DNA from 2 places in the Paenibacillus sp. FSL K6-1330 genome. Region 1 is predicted to be linked to the other one. Evidence: predicted binding sites of a transcription regulator. Region 1 holds the regulator's gene; the other holds the start of a gene.

Evidence for each region. The regulator Rex, encoded in region 1, represses fermentation and respiration genes when NADH is low (regulators of the CRP and FNR family bind a similar motif). The targets are predictions, from matches to a motif close to TTGTGAAATATTTCACAA.
Region 2: a site for Rex is predicted at 2,125-2,142, ahead of nirB (nitrite reductase large subunit NirB). Genes of this name have one in related genera too.

The regions. Positions count from the first base shown of each region.
Region 1 is NZ_CP150269.1:2,807,931-2,818,308, forward strand. It holds gene dinG (ATP-dependent DNA helicase DinG) at 1-2,567, shown strand, start outside; gene NYE54_RS12785 (redox-sensing transcriptional repressor Rex) at 2,640-3,305, shown strand; gene NYE54_RS12790 (amidohydrolase) at 3,280-4,581, shown strand; gene NYE54_RS12795 (DUF5590 domain-containing protein) at 4,613-5,131, shown strand; gene NYE54_RS12800 (hypothetical protein) at 5,396-5,929, shown strand; gene NYE54_RS12805 (AAA family ATPase) at 5,922-7,424, shown strand; gene NYE54_RS12810 (3-hydroxyacyl-CoA dehydrogenase NAD-binding domain-containing protein) at 7,559-8,431, shown strand; gene NYE54_RS12815 (acetate kinase) at 8,428-9,636, shown strand; gene asnS (asparagine--tRNA ligase) at 9,667-10,378, shown strand, end outside.
Region 2 is NZ_CP150269.1:2,628,345-2,632,310, forward strand. It holds gene NYE54_RS11810 (uracil-DNA glycosylase) at 54-722, shown strand; gene NYE54_RS11815 (helix-turn-helix domain-containing protein) at 870-1,190, shown strand; gene NYE54_RS11820 (hypothetical protein) at 1,372-2,049, shown strand; gene nirB (nitrite reductase large subunit NirB) at 2,228-3,966, shown strand, end outside.

The sequences.
Region 1 (10,378 bases):
GCTATTTACCGTTCAGCGGCCGAATTCTAGATACGATGCACTTCTTAAAAATATGTTTTCCCTCGCTGCCTTCTTATCAGCTCGGGATGGTCTCCTCTCATTTCGGTCTGGAGCATGACCGTCCGCATCAGGCGGACAGCGATGCGCTTGCCACAGCCTATGCGCTGCTGAAATGCCTGGAGGAGATCGATGAGCTTCCTCTCCTTACCGTGCAGCGGTTAAGCGACCTGTTTGCCGACGAGGACAGCGACTTGGCCTGGTTCTTTGACGGCATCCGTGCTGACAGGGAGTTCCAGGCTGTACAAGCCGGAGACACCCATACGTACTATCGTCAATTTGCCCTGGCCGTTGACGATTGGAACGATATTGCGCCTGCCAGGGATGAGTCGGAGCCTAATCCGCTGGCGGATGTAAGCTTCGAGCAATACATGAATGATGTCCGTGAACGTCTAAAGGAAACGCTGCCTCATTATGAGAGCAGGGATGCCCAGGACATGATGTTTCAGGAAGTGATGCAGGCCCTCGATGACAATAAACATTTATTGATCGAAGCCGGCACGGGAACAGGCAAATCCCTCGGGTATTTGCTGCCGTCGATTTATCAAAGCGTGAAGCAGGAACAGAAGGTTATGGTGAGCACGCATACAATCAACCTTCAAGAACAGCTGCGTGACCGGGATATTCCCCTGCTCACCCAGGTTGTTCCTTTTCCTTTTAAAGCGGCTATTTTCAAGGGAAGAGGCCATTATTTGTGTTTGAGAAAATTTGAACATAAAATAAATAGAAGAGATTTTCATTCCCCGAAGGAAGATGTGATCACCGCGGCGCAGATGCTGGTCTGGCTGACCCAGACGGAGAACGGGGATGATGAAGAACTGAACTTTGGCGGTCGCGGAGGGGATTTCTGGGAGACGATCTCCAGTGATTCGGATTCCTGCCTTGGCCGTGCCTGCCCATGGTTCCGCAAATGCTACTATCACAGGGCTAAACATGAAGCGGGCATCGCGGATGTTGTCATTACGAACCATTCGAAGCTGTTCACTGACGTAAAAGCGAATCATCAGCTGCTTCCGAGTTATGAGCGTCTCGTCATTGATGAAGCGCATCATCTGGAGGACGTCGCTGGCAAGCACCTTGGCTTGCAGATGAAATATTTTTCGGTGGTCCATACGTTGACTCGTATGTACAAAGACAGCCGCAGCGGTCAGCTTCCGGCTCTTCGCCAGCTGCTGCAAGCATCGTCGCATGAGAAGGCTGTCGAGTGGTCCTCCATCATAGACCGGATTTATCCGGATCTGATCACCGCAAAAGAGAATTGGGACCGGCTCAGCGATCAATTGTTCGGACTACTTCCGGAACGCGGAGACGCGACTCCGGGGGATGCCGGTCAATTCTCGCTTCGCTTATCGCCTCTGAAGAAGCCGAAGGATTGGGATTCGCTGGCCGAGTTGGAGCATCAAATTCATGTGACGCTGGGCGATGTCGTTCGCAAGGGTGACAAGCTGATCGCCGAGATGAAGGAAGATCTGGACGACTACAGCGCGGACAGTTTGTTAACAGACCTATCGGGTCTGTTTAAGGACCTGGCCGCACACCGCGAGGACCTGAGGTCCTTCATGGCTCTGAATGATGAAGGCACGGTATACTGGATGGAGGCTAACGGGAATTTCCGCGGCAAATCGCTGCAGCTTTATGCAGTGCCTGTCGATGTTAGCACCCACTTGAAGGAATTGTTTTTTGACAAGAAACAAAGCGTGATCCTGACATCGGCGACCTTGTCGGTGGATAAATCGTTTCAGTTCATGATCGAGAACTTGGGTCTTCAGGAAGCGGCAGATAGCGGCAACTTGAACACGGTTCTGCTGCCGTCCCCGTTTAATTACAGGGAGCAGGCCCTCCTTGTCGTGCCGCGCGATTTTCCGAGCGTGAAGGGCTCGGTCGGGGATGCACTCTTTGTGAATACACTTGTGCAATCATTGGCCGATACGGCAATCGCTACGCATGGCCGCATGCTTGTGCTGTTCACTTCGTACCGCATGCTGCGTCAGGTTCACGAGCCGTTGAAGGAGGCGCTGGCATCCAGCGATATTACGGTACTGGGACAAGGGATGGACGGAACCAGCCGTACCAAGTTAATCCGGAGATTCCAGGATAGCAGTGCTTCGGTCCTGCTGGGTACGAGCTCCTTCTGGGAAGGGGTAGACATACCCGGGGAGGCGCTCACTTGCCTTGCGATCGTCCGGCTGCCGTTCCAGCCGCCGAATCATCCCTTGGTCGAAGCCAAGAGCGAATTGCTGCAGCAGCAGAAGAAGAACCCGTTCATGAAACTTTCGGTTCCGCAAGCGGTCATTCGCTTCAAACAGGGATTTGGCCGACTGGTGCGGACCGCGCAAGATAAGGGGATTGTCATTGTCTACGATACCCGGGTCATTGAATCCTATTACGGGAAATATTTCTTATATTCTTTGCCGGGGCCGAAGATGGAGCATATGCCGACAGAGGGGATCGTTCCCCGAATTTCGGAATGGCTGCAGGAAGAGGCAGGCATAGAGAACCAAGCTGAATAAAAGTGAAACAATGAACGAAATGATCTGTCACAAAAAAATGTAGTTATTAACCTATTATTAGGGGGAGCATGAATGAAATCGGAAAAAATTTCGGAAGCCGTGGTCCGCAGATTACCTGTATACTTGCGCTATTTGAATGAGCTTCAGAAAAGGGAGGTCTCCACGGTTTCCTCCCAGGAACTGGGACAAAAACTGGACCTCAATCCTGCTCAAATTCGTAAGGACCTAGCGTATTTCGGTGATTTTGGACGGAAAGGGATCGGATATGACGTATCTTATCTGATCGAGAAAATTCGCCAGATTCTAAAGCTGGACCAGAAGATCAATGTCGCATTGATTGGGGCCGGTAATCTTGGACATGCATTATCGAATTACAATGCATTTCTGAAGGACAATATGAAGATTGTGGCGGTTTTCGATTCGTATTCTCCCAAAGTTGGTATGAAAATTAACAATTTGGTTGTACAGCCGATGGAGGAACTGGAGAAGACGGTTCATGAGTACGGCATTCGTATCGGGATAATCACCGTTCCGGATTTTGAAGCGCAGAATGTAGCCAATCAGCTTATCGCCGCAGGCATCGAGGCTATCCTGAATTTTGCGCCAACCATCCTGAAAGCCCCATCCCATATCCGGATTCATACGGCTGATTTTACTACAGATTTGCAGAGTTTGGCCTATTATTTGGATAACGGCAAGGAGGATGCAGCACATGACGATAACGAAGTGGATGGTTAAGAACGGAACGTTTGCGGTATTAGAGGAAGGAAGATCCGTGTTACGCGGATATATGGTTGTGGAGAATGACCGGATAACCTATCTGGGTGAAGAAGAGCCAACCGTCCAAGAGGGAACAGAAGTTATCGACGGAACTCATCTGTTTTTCCTACCGGGGTTAGTGAACACGCACGGACATGCGGCGATGTCCCTGCTCCGCGGTTATGGCGACGATCTGACACTGCAGGTATGGCTTCAGGAAAAAATGTGGCCTATGGAAGCCAAATTCACGGCCGACGATGTATACTGGGGAACCGCACTCTCCGTGCTGGAGATGATCAAAGGCGGAACCACGACATTTGTGGATATGTATGATCATATGGATCAGGTTGCCAAGGTTGTGCAGGACTCAGGAATGCGCGGCGTCCTGATGCGCGGCGTCATCGGATTGTGTCCGCCTGAGGTGCAGCAGCAGAAGCTGGATGAGGCGGTGGCATTCGCAAAAGACTGGCATGGCAAGGCTGACGGGAGAATTACGACGATGATTTCCCCGCATGCACCTTATACGTGCCCCCCGGATTTCATCGAAAAATTCGTTCAGGCATCGCATGATTTGAATCTGCCTTTGCATACGCATATGTCCGAAACGGAAACGGAAGTAGCTCAGAATGTAAAAGACTACGGACTTCGCCCTGTTGCCCATTTGGAGAAGCTTGGCATGTTCTCCCGTCCAACGCTGCTTGCGCATGCCGTCCATCTGACCGATGAAGAAATCGAAATCCTGGCCAAGCATCAAGTTATGGTGTCGCATAATCCAGGCAGCAATTTGAAGCTTGCCAGCGGCATCGCTCGCGTGCCTGCACTGCTGAAAGCCGGCGTAACGGTGTCGCTGGGTACCGATGGACCTGCGAGTAACAATAACCTGGATATGTTTGAAGAGATGCGACTGGCTGCACTGATCCATAAAGGGGTAAGCGGGGACCCAACAGCCATTCCAGCATCCGAAGCGCTTCGGATGGGAACAGAGTATGGAGCCCGATCGGCGTTCATTGAGGATATCGGCACACTTGCGGTAGGAATGAAAGCAGATATGATCGCACTGAACACGGATCAAGCGCACTTCCTTCCACGGACCGATTATATTTCACACGCTATCTACTCAGCCAGTGCGAAGGATGTAGAGCATGTATGGGTTGACGGCAAGCAGGTAGTGAAGAATGGCGCGAGTCTTACTCTTGATGAGGAACGTATCCGCCGGGAAGCGCAGCGTGCCTTTGAGCGTCTTACAACCCTCTAGGGAATAATCAAGGGGAGCGAGGAAGACGGATTTGAAGAAAAAAACGAAGTGGATTTTGCTGAGTGTGTCCAGCGTGCTGCTGTTGCTGCTTGGTTTACAGCTCTATTATTCATATGTTATGAAAGATACTTGGAATGAAGAAAGAATGGCAATTGTTGCCGCGAAGCAGCATGGCCAATTGGTTACATCCGGGAAGACCTATAAATCGGTGTGGGGCGAGGATAATAACTATTGGGTAGTAAGCGGGAAGGATCAAGACAATCAAGATCGTATGGTATGGGTGAAATTTACGGATGACAACGTACCTGTTGAAGGTGCTGACGCTGTCCAGTCCGTTTTATTGAAAACGGGAATGTCAGAAGCCCAGATGCGGGATCAGATCTATAACGAATTGCCTGGCGTTGAAATTAAGCGGTTGCTGCCTGGAATGTATGAGGGCGAGTATGCATGGCAGCTGCAGTATGAACACAACGGTCAGCGCGGCTATCGGTTTTATCGTTTTCAGGATGGTAACACCATCGGGAATGACATTATTCTTCCAAATCAATAAAAATACAGAAAGAGAGGCGCCCTTTAAAATCCATAGGGTGCCTCTCTTTTTCTCCGATATGTAAGCGTATTCAGAAAGAATATGGAAAAACTGTTCTAAATATTTTCACAGACATGCATGAAAAAGTATATAAGATGTGATATACTCGTACTTGTACAAAACGAGCATATAAATTACATGCATCGCAATATATCATTGTTATATGTACTATTATGTCGCAAAATGATAGACAAAATTTCATATAGGAAATGAAGGAGGAACTTCATGAAACTACGCATTGTACCTATCATGCTGACTGTCGTGATCTCAGCATCGGTTCTCTTTGGCGGATGGTTTCTGTATCGGCAGATGGCTTTGCAAAATCCGCTGGCAAATGTTGTGTCGCAATATGACGGCGTGAAGGATTCTCATATAGATATTAAACAGAATACCGTTACTTTGAATCTCGATTTGGCTCCAGATACAAATTTACAAGGTTTGGTTCAGCATATTAAGAAGGAAGGCAAGTCTGTGATTGGCAAGCGGGAATTGAAAATCCAGGTGGAGGACCATTCCTCGGAAGCACTGGATCAATGGTGGGAGAAGGCCATGCTCTCAGTCGCCGAAGCAATGGATAATAAGCAGTATACTGATATTCAATCATCGCTCGAGCAGCTTGCTGCCCAGTCTCCGAATTTGAAAGCAAAAGCAACCATCGATGACACCAATGTCTATGTCAGCTTGTCAGACGGCAAGTCTGGTAAATTTATAATCTTGCCGCGTCAGCCTGGCAGCATGGAGGTGTGGAATCATGCCTAAATTAGCTAAAGAAATCATGTTAGGCTTTATTCCCGTATTACTGGTATTCCTTGTATTTGTCGGTGTGAACATCGTGCCCTTGCTCATCGCTGCAGGACTTGTAGGCGGCTTGTTGTTTATCGCTAAAATGAAAGGCGGTATTGCTGTAGGCGCAGGGAATGAGCGCAAGCGGAAAAAGAGCGGACCTGCCAAGCTGACGTTCGAAGAAATCGGCGGGCAGGATAATGCTAAACAAGAACTGCGAGAAGCATTGGATTTTCTGATTCGTCATGAAGACATTAAGAAATTCGGCATTCGTCCATTGAAGGGCATTCTCCTAACCGGGCCTCCGGGAACAGGGAAGACGTTGATGGCGAAAGCCGCTGCCCATTATACGGATTCGATCTTTGTTGCTGCATCCGGCAGTGAATTTGTTGAGATGTACGTCGGTGTTGGTGCGGGGCGCATCCGGGATTTGTTTAAGGATGCCCGGAATCGTGCGACAAAAGAAAACAAACAAAACGCCATCATCTTCATCGATGAGATCGATGTCATTGGCGGTAAACGCGAAGGCGGCCAGCAGCGCGAGTATGACCAGACGCTGAATCAGCTGCTAACCGAGATGGATGGCATCTATTCACAGGATACTCCTCGCATTCTGGTTATCGCCGCAACAAACCGGAAAGAAATGCTGGATAGCGCACTGCTGCGTCCAGGCCGATTCGACCGTCATATTCAAGTAGATCTTCCGGATAAGAAGGGACGCACTCATATCTTGAATCTGCATGCGGGTAATAAGCCGCTGCATGAAGATGTTGACTTGGAGAAAATCGCCGAGGAAGCTTACGGCTTCTCGGGTGCACAGCTTGAGAGCGTCATGAATGAAGCAGCCATTTATACGATGCGTGAGAATGAGCAGTTTATCCATCAGCGTCACTTGTCCATGGCGATTGACAAGGTCATGATGGGTGAGCGTTCTGATCGCGAATCGAATTTAGAAGAGAAGAAGCGCGTTGCCATCCATGAATTGGGACATGCTATCATGGCAGAGCTTGTGCGTCCCGGCAGTGTGAAACAAGTTGCCCTCAGCCCGCGTGGTAAGGCACTTGGTTATGTTCGTCATAACCCGCAGGAGGAACAATATCTGTACACAAAATCCTTCCTGGAAGAGCAAATTATGATCGCGCTTGGCGGTGCGGCCGCCGAAGAGATCTTTTACGGGGGTCGAAGCACAGGTTCAAGCAATGACTTTGAGCAATCGCTGAACATCGTGGAGACGATGATGAAGTCGGGTTTGACGTCGCTGGGCATTGTTAACATGAATATGGTAACAACTGAAGAGTTAATGAAAGAGAATAATGTGATTTTGGAAGAGTTAATGAACCGCACTAAGAATCTCTTGGGACAAAAACGGCCAATATTCGACAATTCTCTTGATATCCTTTTAAAGGAAGAAATCCTCTCTGGGGAACAATTTCGTTGTCAATTTCGTGAAAACGCGCTTTTACCAGCATAAATTGTTATGCTGGTTATTTTTTTTTACTTTTTTGTCGTGCTAAGATATTATTATACTTTGTGCTCTGAAAATGTATTTTTCGACAAATGGGGTACAATAAAGTATAGAGATAAGGAAAGGGTGGAGTAGAAACCATGTACTTCAAAAAAATCGGCGTTGTAGGCGGCGGGACTATGGGGCAGGGCATTGCGGAGATGCTGGCAGCCAAAGGTCTTGACGTACTGCTCGTAGAGAAAACTCCAGAGAAACTGGACTATTCATACCGAATGATCGAGACCAGTCTAGATAAACAATTGGAGAAGTGGGGAATTACCCAGGCAGAGAAGAAACTTATACTGAACCGGATTCAAAAAGTAACTCATTTTGCCGAGCTTAGCACCTGCGATATGGTGATTGAGACCATAATAGAGGACTTGGAAGCGAAGAAAGAGGTATTTTCACAGCTTGATCAAGTATGTCCGAGCCATGTGATATTAGCAAGTAATACATCCACGCTTAGTTTGACAGAGCTCGCCAGCTCTACCAAATATCCTGAGCGTGTTATTGGCATGCACTTCATTCATCCTGTTTCCAAGGTAGACCTTGTTGAAATCATCCGCGGCCTGAAAACTTCGGAACATACGTTTACAGAAACAAAACGCTTTGTTGAAGAAGTTTCGGATAAAAAAGGCATCATGGTGTATGAGTCTCCAGGTTTCGTTACAACCCGCATGATTACCCTCATGATCAACGAAGCGATGCATCTGCTGCAGGAAGGCGTGGCTTCGGCGGAAGATATCGATGACGCGATGAGAATCGGATATAACTTCCAGCATGGACCGCTTGAGATGGCCGACCGTTTCGGCTTGGATTCCATCCTCGCTGCGCTGGAACGCATGTTCCGCGAGTACGGCGAACTGAAATACCGTCCATCGATTGTCTTGAAGAAACTGGTCCGCGCAGGGCAACTGGGCGTCAAAACCGGAGAAGGCTTTTTCAAGTACGATAAGGATGGTGACCGGGTATGAATATTCTCGTAATTAATGCAGGTAGTTCTTCACTGAAGTATCAACTGTACAACATGACGGATGAATCCGTATTGGCAAAAGGCTTGGTTGAGCGGATCGGTATGGATTCCTCGATTCTGACGCATAAGCCGACGGGAAAACAGGATGTTACGGAAGTCAGCGAAATTCTGGAGCATACCACGGCGATCCGCAAAGTGCTGGGCATGCTTACAAACGAGGAGCACGGTGTGATCGATTCTATCGAAAGCATTCAGGCCGTTGGACACCGCGTAGTGCACGGCGGGGAATCTTTTAAAGAATCTGCGCTCGTTGACAGTGATGCCAAAGCGGAAATCCGTCGCTTGTTCGATTTGGCTCCGCTGCACAATCCCGCATCGATGATGGGGATTAAGGCAGCAGAAACCAATATGCCGGGCGTTCCGCAGGTCGTTGTATTTGATACGGCGTTCCATCAGACGATGCCGGAGAAATCATACCTGTACGCTATTCCGAGAGTACTTTATAATAAATATAAAGTACGTCGTTACGGTGCGCACGGTACATCTCACGCCTATGTCAGCCAGGCAGCGGCAGAATTCCTGAACCGGCCACTGGAGGATCTGAAGATCATTACCTGCCATATCGGTAACGGTGCTTCCCTGACAGCAGTAAAAGGCGGGAAATCCATCGACACTTCCATGGGGATGACCCCGCTGGAAGGGCTCATGATGGGTACGCGCAGCGGTGATTTGGACCCGGCAATCGTACCGTTTGTAATGAACAAGGAAGAGCTGACCGTCAATGAAGTGAACTCCATGCTGAACAAGCATAGCGGACTGTTGGCTATCTCCGGAATCAGCAGTGATATGCGTGAGATTACGGAAGGCATGGAAAAAGGCGATCCGAGCTCCACGTTGGCCTTTGAAATGTATGAGTATCGTGTTCGTAAATACATCGGGTCTTACGCTGCTGCCATGAATGGCGTGGATGTCATTGTATTTACTGCGGGCGTCGGCGAGAATTCGATCGTCCTTCGTCAAAGAGTGCTTGAGCAGCTTACCTATCTCGGAGTAGAATTGGATGAGGAGCTGAACAGCATTCGTTCCGGCGAGCCACGCCGTATTTCTGCGGCGAATTCGAAGGTCGAGGTACTTGTGGTCCCTACCAACGAAGAACTGGTTATTGCTCGGGATACGCATCGTATCGTACAAGCTTCCAACCGTTAAATAGTAGTGATATAAGGGAGAGATTTAAGCATGGCCACCAAAAGTGTGATTCGTAACGTCAACCAGCATGTCGGTGAGACCGTCACAATCGGCGCCTGGATCAACAACAAGCGTTCCAGCGGGAAGATTCAATTCCTGCAGCTTCGCGATGGGTCCGGATATATCCAGGGTGTTGTTGTGAAGAGCGAAGTATCCGAACAAGTATGGGATGACGCGAAAAGCCTGACACAAGAAAGCTCTTTGTATGTGACGGGTGTTATACGTGAAGAGCCGCGGAGCCAATCGGGTTATGAGATGACGGTTACCGGCATTGAAATTATACATCTTACGGAAAACTATCCGATTACGCCTAAAGAGCATGGTGTCGATTATTTGATGGACCATCGTCATCTGTGGCTTCGTACACAGAAACAACGTGCGATCATGGTGATCCGTGCTGAAATTATCCGTGCGGTTCAAGATTACTTTGATACCAATGGATTTACGCTTGTGGATCCGCCGATTTTGACCCCAACTTCCGCGGAGGGTACAACCAACCTGTTCCACACGAAGTATTTTGATGAGGATGCCTATTTGACCCAGAGCGGACAGTTGTACATGGAAGCTGCCGCCATGGCGCTCGGTAAGGTATACTCCTTCGGGCCGACGTTCCGTGCCGAGAAGTCCAAAACCCGCCGTCACCTGATCGAGTTCTGGATGATTGAGCCTGAGATGGCCTTCACAGACCATGAGGAGAGCCTTC
Region 2 (3,966 bases), 180 kb from region 1:
AATATACCTAAGTATGGGGTATTGTATGATATACAAGAAGGGGGGCTGTACACATGAGTGAAGTACAAAGCGCACCTGTAGATCCCGCAACCATCGCCATATGCCAGGCCAAGCTGGCCCATCAACCCGTTGAGGGCTTCCTGCTCGGAAGGGGAGTCCGCTTCGCCAAAATTATGTTTATTGGAGAAGCACCCGGGGCCCATGAGGTTCTGGAAGGCTTACCTTTTGTAGGGCAGGCCGGACAAGAGATGAACGCCTACCTGGAACGCCTGAACCTGACCCGGGAGCAAGTGTATATTACCAGTGCCATGAGAAGCCGGCCTTATAAGGAAAAGGTAATCGTGAGGTCCACGGGCGAGAGTGTCATCAGCCGTTCCAATCGCACACCGACGAAGGCGGAAATATTGGCCCATGCACCTTTGCTTGATGAAGAGATTCGATGGGTTCGCCCGCACATTATTGCACCCATGGGAAATACGGCGCTGCACCGGTTAATCGGAAGCCATGAAACGGTGACATCGCTGCACGGCAAACTGATGGAGGGGCCGGTCCAGCAAGCAACCGATCCGGAGAATCCAGATAGGGGTTATATGTTCTCGGCGGAAACCTATAAGATATTCCCTCTATTCCATCCAGCGGCGGTACTGTATAATAGGAAATTATCCACTTGGATCGAGAAAGATTTGGATATTTTGGCTCGTATATTATGGGATAAGCGCTGATTTTATGGGAAAAAGGGGCTAGGTGGTTTTCAGTTTCTCGGAAATGTGCTAAAATGAAACATACTTACAATTCGTAAGTTTTCTAGATTTTTAATTAAGCTTATGAATTTCTATAAACAAGGTGACTTCGTAAAGAGGTGAAGGGATATGGAAGTTACAAATGTTACGATGTGTCCCCGTTTTGAATCTGCATTTTCTTTTCTGGGCAAACGGTGGAACGGTTTGATTATTCAAACGTTGATGAGCGGGCCTAAGCGCTTTAAGGATATTTCGAATTTGATTCCGTCCATGAGCGATAAGATGCTCTCTGAGCGGATGAAGGATTTGGAATGCGAAGGCATTTTGATTCGCCATGTTTATCCTGAAACACCGGTACGTATTGAATATGAACTGACTGAAAAAGGCAAGGCACTTCGTCCGGTGATGGAGCAAATTTCATTCTGGGCGGAACAATGGGTCGAAAGATGAGTCATCTTAAGACTCCCCTTGATGATTAAACCCTGGCATGAGACATCCTCATTTCAGGGTTTTTTTCTAAATGGAAGTATGATTCCTGTTTCTTTACGGTAAGAATAGGTGGACATGCACCAAGCGGACGCAGCTGCTATATGATGTAAAAAACCCAGCAGCATATCAAGGAGGCGAGCCCATGACCAAGCGAACGTATATCTCCCGTTTTCATTATGGACAAGAGGACATCTCAGAACTTGAAAACGCTTCATTAAAAGTGCTTCATATTTTTGAGAAGACCAAACGGATGCTGAGCCAGTATGTGCCGGATTCCTTGTGGTTAGCTGCGTCTGGAACAAGCCCGGAATCTGCAGAATCCGTTAGCCATAGCGGTGCCGATGCTGTTGATATGTTTCAGAAATGGGTCAAAGCCCCCGGCGGATGGAAGTTCATTGGTTATGAAACCGATCGATTTCATGCGTCCACCGGGCAGAATATAGGACGAACGGGAAGATTTCTGCAGATGATCATCTGGTCACTCTATGAGAAAATCGTAATGCTGCATCCTTTCCTTGGCAGCGAGCCGTTTTTTGACGGGGAAGAGCTGGATGTGATCGCAAATTATTTTGTGCCTACGTATATCAGCGCCGTACCGTTGGTGGAACAAGGAAAAGCCTTTAAGACTATTCAGGCGGGCATCGTTCTATATCAGGAGCATATCCAGGCACCTGCCGTCATTATGCAATCGGATCGAGGCTTATTGGAGGGGAACTGGATGACCGGGGTGAACCTGGACGCGAAGGGATTTGCCGGGATTCGCCCTTATTTGAAAGTTCCTAGCGGCGAACGAGCCTATATGGAAGCCGATATTATATAGAGAGCAAGCCTCCTCATAACCTTGTTCGATGTGGACAGGGTTATTTGGCATTTTTATTTTAAATTTTAATGATTTATGTGAAATATATCACAAAAATTAATGCGATCAGACGATATAATTTATGTGAAAGCAACGGAATACCACGATCTAGATAAATGTGTTGGGGAGGAATCAATCGATGTCCAATATAAAGAGAGAAAAGTTAGTTGTCATCGGCAACGGTATTGCCGGGATTAGTACGGTCGAGCAAATCATTAAATTGGGTGGGAATTTTGACATCACCGTCATTGGACAGGAGCCTCATCCGAATTATAACCGCATCATGCTGTCGTATGTGTTGGAAGGCAGCAAAACCTTGAATGATATTGTATTGAATGATTGGAAATGGTACGAGGATAACCATATCACTCTGCACACGGATGCCACTGTAACTGCCATCGATGGGGAACGCAAGGTCGTGACCGCCGACAACGGATTGACTGTGCCTTATGACAAAGTCATGATAGCAACGGGCTCGAAGCCCTTTATTTTACCCGTGCCGGGCAGTGACAAAGAAGGCGTTATCGGTTTCCGAAACATTGCCGATTGCACGCAGATGCTTCAAGCCGCTAAGGCGTACAAGAAAGCGGCTGTCATTGGCGGGGGACTTCTGGGTCTGGAAGCTGCCAAGGGATTGGTTAGCCTGGGCATGGAGGTGACGGTGGTTCATCTCATGCAGGATTTGATGGAGAGCCAGTTGGATTCGATGGCATCCGGCATGCTGAAAAGGGAGCTTGAACAGCAGGGTATCAACTTCTTATTAGGCAAACAAACAACCGAAATATTGGGAGATACCAGAGTTACGGGACTCCGCTTCAAGGATGGGGATGAGCTTGATGCCGACCTGGTGGTCATGGCAGTGGGCATCAGAGCGAACACCGAGATCGCTAAAGCGAGCGGGATCGAAGTGAACCGGGGAATCGTCGTTAATGATTATCTTCAGACTTCCTGGCCGGATGTGTATGCGGTCGGCGAATGCTGCGAGCATCGGGGCGCGTGCTACGGCCTGGTTGCACCGTTGTTCGAGCAGGGACAGGTATTGGCGAAGCATCTATGCGGTGTGGAAGGCAAGCCTTACGAGGGAAGCATTGTATCGACGAAGTTGAAAATCAGCGGTGTGGATGTATTCTCTGCCGGAGAATTCATGGAGCAAGCCGAGCACTCGGTGATCACCGCAAAAGATGATTGGCGCAAGACCTATAAGAAAATATTAATTCGCGACAATATCATCGTTGGGGCGATATTGTTCGGAGATGTGAGCGATTCGGCAAGCCTTCAATCCATGATTCGGAAAAAGACAGCCATGACGGATGAGATTTACGATTCGATCATGGGTACTGACAGCGCAGGAACAGGAAATGGCAAGGCATTTTCACTGGAGAAGATGCCCGATGATGAAATCGTGTGCGGCTGCAACGGCGTAACCAAAAAAGCCATTGTGGATGCCATTACTCTACAGGGTTTTACGACAGTGGATGAGATTAAAGCTTGCACAGGAGCTACCCGCTCGTGTGGCGGCTGTAAACCTGTCGTGGAGCAAATACTCCAGAGCGTATTGGGCGATGGCTTTAAGGCGGCAGGCAAACAAGGCATATGCTCGTGCACAACGCTTGATCGGGACGAGATTGTCGCCGAAATCCGTGCCAAAGGACTCAAGACAACGAAAGAAGTCATGCATGTTCTAAACTTCAGCAATCCGGAAGGCTGCTCGAAATGCCGCCCGGCCATTCATTATTATCTGGCGATGCTGAACCCGGTAACCCATCAAGAAGAGAGGGAATCCCGTTTTGTCAACGAACGGATGAACGCCAACATTCAGAAAGACGGCACGTACACGGTCGTCCCAAGAATGTACGGCGGCGTTACCACACCGGAGGA